DNA from 2 places in the Priestia sp. D51 genome. Region 1 is predicted to be linked to the other one. Evidence: riboswitches for the same ligand, from Rfam matches in the RefSeq annotation. Region 1 holds a riboswitch; the other holds the start of a gene.

Region 1 (2,479 bases):
GTGTTCGTCCCTTATCTGTCATCACATACTTTTGATTTTCAGTTTCTTCGATATACTGCTGTTCTTTTAAATATGCAACGCAGGTTTCAAAAGACCGTTTATCTAAGTAAAGAAATGACTGAAAAAGAAAAGAGATTCCAAAAATTTTTCCGTCTTGAATTGTTTGTGCTGACTTTTTACCTGTTAATAAATGATAAATACCATAGGCGGTTCGCTCACCTTTTAACTGTTTTATACAAAATAAAATGCTAACTTGAATATAATTCAAAGGTGTCAACTTCCTTTCTCATTCATTGTACCAAAAGTGACCAATAGCATGTGAGATAAAGGCTTTTTAGCTCTTTCCTTTATGTATCAAAACGTTTGGATAAGTGAAGAAACCTTGATTTGATAAGCATTCTCAGTGACTTTTCTATTGAAAAGTTTTATAAATCATTTTACAATGAATAAGGAGAAATTTCACTCTTGATTCGCGAAGAGATTATATAATGAGAAATTTTCGAACACTTTACAGGAGGTCTTGTTATGCCAAAATATACAATTGTTGATAAAGATACTTGCATCGCATGCGGCGCTTGCGGAGCAGCAGCACCAGACATTTATGATTATGATGATGAAGGTATTGCATTCGTAACATTAGATGATAACCAAGGTGTAGTAGAAATTCCAGAAGATCTAGAAGATGATATGATGGATGCAATGGAAGGCTGCCCTACGGATTCAATTCGCGTAGCGGATGAAAAATTCGAAGGCGATGCTAATAAATTCGAATAAGTATTGAACAAACCTGTAGTATAGTACATGCTGCAGGTTTTTTTATATATAAAAATCGCTCTCCCCGGGAGAGCGATTGAATTAAACAGCAACGCGGCGCGTGATCCATTGCTTCATTTTTGAAAACAATAAGACAAAAATAACCCCTGTTGCTGCTCCTTTTATTAAGTTAAACGGCAAAATACCTGCAACGATATATTGACGCGCTTGTTCACTAGACATTTCTGGCGATTGTAAGAAGATTGTATACGCCGGTAAAAAGACATAATAATTTAAGACAGCCATGAGTACCGTCATTACAACCGTACCCGTAACCAAACCTATCGTTACGCCTTTAGCTGTTTTAAATCGACGGAACATATATGATACAGGAAGAACGAACAGTAAACCAGCTACAAAGTTCGCCACTTGACCAACCGGAACCCCTGTAGCACTTCCTTGAATTAAATAATTCAATAAATTTTTTATTCCTTCTACTATAACAGCAGCCATAGGTCCAAATACAAGTGCTGCTACGAGTGCAGGAATTTCGCTAAAATCAATTGTTAAAAACGGAGGTAATCCAGGAATCGGAAAATTAATCATCATTAAAATGTAAGCAATACTGCTCAACATTCCTAGTATAACCAGCTTTTGAGTTTTCTTACTTTGTTGCATCTTGCCTCTCTCCTTCTTTGTGATCCACTCTTCAAAGAAGAAAGGTTCAACTTCATATCCCCACGCAAAAACCTCCCAACAAATGATTCGTTGAGAGGAGACATGGCAGGCATATTTAATAAACGTTCATCACATTAGGTTTTGAACGCTGAACCTCCACCTTCTCCCATCCAGACTGTACTGTCGGCTTTGGAATTTCACCAAATCTGCTCGTATGTATTACATATAAGCTCGCGGGCTCAAAACAATTTGTTTTTTTACCGCCGGTCGGGAATTTCACCCTGCCCCGAAGATAGACCAATATTTAATTATGAATTTATTATATGTTATCTCGAATTAAAAGTAAATAAAGAAGTTTTTTTAATTCCTATTAAATTGATGTCTTTTATAAACTTCATTACTGTTTTATATGTAAAATAAGGAAATAAGTGCATAACCAACAGCATTATGACATATTTATAGTTTCAATTTTACGTTTACAATTGTGTATTTGATAACTAATTGTAAAGTTTAAAAAATATAATTGACAGAATTTTTTTAACATGGTAAATTATCAAATATTTGATGATAGTAAAATCCAAGGGAGATGTTCACGTCATGTATAACGTATTAGTAGCTGATTCAATTAGCAATGAAGGTCTTGCTCCACTACTCGAAGCTCCTCATGTGAATCTTACGCGAAAAAAAGTTGAAGAAGTTGAGAATGATTTGCATACGTACGATGCGCTTTTAGTACGGAGTGCTACGACGGTTACAGAGGATTTGCTGGCAAAAATGCCGAATTTAAAAATTGTTGCTCGCGCTGGAGTAGGTGTCGATAATATTGATATTGAAGCCTCAACCAAACGAGGGGTTGTCGTTATTAACGCGCCGAACGGAAATACCATTTCAACGGCGGAACATACATTTGCTATGATGGCTAGCTTGTTTCGGCATATCCCCCAAGGAAATGCTTCAGTCAAAGCGCGCGAATGGAACCGCTCAGCATTTGTTGGAACAGAGCTTAATCGCAAACACCTGGGCATTATCGGATTTGGACGAATTGGCT
Region 2 (2,479 bases), on a different contig from region 1:
GAATTTTGGTCAGCGGCTTGTTTTTTATTTGGCTAGGTTCGAAAATGATGCTGCTTTCGCACGCAATTGGGGCTTCTTCTTATCAGCAGCTTAATACATATTTATTTGGTGATGTACTTGGAAAAGCGGTAAACGGTGTAATGATCGTCATTTTATTTGGAGTAACTTCAGTCATGCTAGCGAGTACGGGGGCAATAGGAAAAGAACAGTTCGGACTGTGGCCTCCTGTTGGGATGATTTGTACAATTGTTTTAACTTATATATTTATCGCAAGAGGAATTAACGGTATTTTAATTGTTAATTCTCTTGTTGTGCCTATGATGCTTTCATTTGCTTTTATCATCTTTGTGCCAAATGTCAGCTATTTCTCACTGATTCAAACGAAGCCAGACTTAACGCTCGTCACACAGTGGAAGTGGGCGGTTAGTCCCTTTTTATATATTTCCCTAAATCTAGCTTTGGCTCAGGCCGTTTTAGTTCCATTAGGAAGCTCCGTGAAAGATAAGAGCGTGATCAAAAAAGGGGCCGTAATAGGAGGATGTGTACTTACGTTTATGCTTGTTTCTACTCATCTTGCCCTTTCCAATTTGCCTTATTCATTTCAACTTGATATTCCTATGAGTGCCGTTGTTAAAAATATCTCAGCGGGGGTGAATGTTTTATTTACGGTAGTTGTGTTAGGTGAGATTTTTACTACATTGATTGGAAATGTATTTGGAATCGCTAAACAGCTTCAATCATTTCTTCCCCTGAATGACAAACAAGCTTTTGCGTTTATTATCTTGGCATGCTTTATTATCGGGCAATTTGGATATGCTCAGCTTCTTGAGTTTTTGTATCCGATATTTGGCTATATTGGACTAGCTTTTGTATGGATGCTATGTATTAAAAAAGAAAAAATAAGCTAAAAGCTGGATTTTGCAGAACAGATGTGAAAAAACGAAGTTAAATGATGTGACAAGTCGATTTTACTTTGCTATAATGTAAAACAAATAAGACTCTAGCAGTCGAATATATTATCCTTCGGGGTCGGGTGTAAGTCCCAACCGGCGGTGATAAAGCATATGCTTTTAAGCCCGTGACCCGTTTTCATACGATGTATGTTAGCGGTGGATCTAGTTGAAATCTAGAGCCGACAGTAAAAGTCTGGATGGGAGAAGGATCAGGAAGCACAGTTGTTTTTTTGTGTTGTATTAATAAGGGACAGGTTTGCCTTTTTTAAAGCTACCCTTGTTTTTGTACACAAAACATAACTGTTTATTTCGTATACAATTAGCGGAATTTTGCATAGATAAAACTGATTCAGCTCAGCCGACCCCTTGGACATTTGTTCAAGGGGCTTTTTTATTTTCAGTGGTTGGGGGAAAGATAAATATGAAAAAAAAGCAGCTGCTATTTCAAAACGGCATAAGAAGTTGGAATAGCGCCAAAGCAGGTGAAGAAAATGTTCACAGGTATTATTGAAGAAATTGGAAAAATAAAACGTATTCAAAAGGCTACAGAAGCAATTGTTCTTACGATTGATGCGAAGACCGTGTTAGAAGATGTGAACTTAGGGGATAGTATTTCAGTTAACGGCGTTTGTTTAACCGTAACGGCTTACTCTCAAAATGAATTTACGGTCGACGTCATGCCGGAGACGATTAAAGCAAGTACCCTGCAGCTTCTAACCGTTGGATCACGTGTTAACTTAGAACGGGCGATGGCTGCAAATGGCCGGTTTGGAGGGCATTTCGTCAGCGGACACGTTGATGGAATTGGAACCATTGTAAGCAAAACACGTAAAGGAAATGCCTTTTATTATGAAATTCAAGTAGATCCTGAACTTCGTGAATTTATGATGTTAAAAGGATCTGTTTCTGTAGACGGAACAAGTCTTACTATTTTTGATGTCAGCAACCAATCATTTACTATTTCTCTTATTCCTCATACGGTGCTTCACACAGTCGTGGGAGACAAACAGCGAGGAGACAAGGTGAATATTGAATGCGATATGTTAGCTAAATATATGCATCAGATGATGGCTAACAAGTCAACTCCTGGCGCCTCGAATCGGTCAGGTAATATGAAGGATTTATTGCAGCAGCATGGTTTTACAAATTAACAGTGAGGTGAAAAAGATGTTTCATAAAGTAGAAGAAGCCATTGAAGAGTTAAAAAAGGGAAAAGTGGTTATTGTATGCGACGATGAAGATCGAGAAAATGAAGGAGATTTTATTGCATTAGCCGAAAAAACGACGCCTGAGGTTATTAACTTTATGGCTACTCATGGAAGAGGATTAATTTGTACACCTGTTAATGAAGAAATTGCGCATAAATTGAATCTTCACCCGATGGTAGTGAACAATACGGATGTACATGGAACAGCATTTACAGTAAGTATTGATCATATTTCAAGTACAACAGGTATCAGTGCGTACGAACGTTCTGCTACCGTTATGGCTCTTGTAAATGAAGCAACGGTAGCAAGTGATTTCCA

What was found. Region 1 has a riboswitch for FMN ahead of ACNHOZ_RS02800 (ECF transporter S component). Riboswitches for the same ligand answer to the same signal wherever they lie in the genome.
Region 2: linked by a shared signal. The riboswitch ahead of ribE (riboflavin synthase) and the one ahead of ACNHOZ_RS02800 (ECF transporter S component) in region 1 are both predicted to bind FMN.

Annotation. Positions count from the first base shown of each region.
Region 1 is NZ_JBLTIR010000001.1:523,448-525,926, reverse strand. It holds gene ACNHOZ_RS02810 (helix-turn-helix domain-containing protein) at 1-268, opposite strand, end outside; gene ACNHOZ_RS02805 (ferredoxin) at 526-774, shown strand; gene ACNHOZ_RS02800 (ECF transporter S component) at 856-1,431, opposite strand; FMN riboswitch at 1,586-1,729, opposite strand; gene serA (phosphoglycerate dehydrogenase) at 2,029-2,479, shown strand, end outside.
Region 2 is NZ_JBLTIR010000003.1:717,843-720,321, forward strand. It holds gene ACNHOZ_RS15475 (YkvI family membrane protein) at 1-908, shown strand, start outside; FMN riboswitch at 1,016-1,166, shown strand; gene ribE (riboflavin synthase) at 1,445-2,104, shown strand; gene ACNHOZ_RS15485 (bifunctional 3,4-dihydroxy-2-butanone-4-phosphate synthase/GTP cyclohydrolase II) at 2,121-2,479, shown strand, end outside.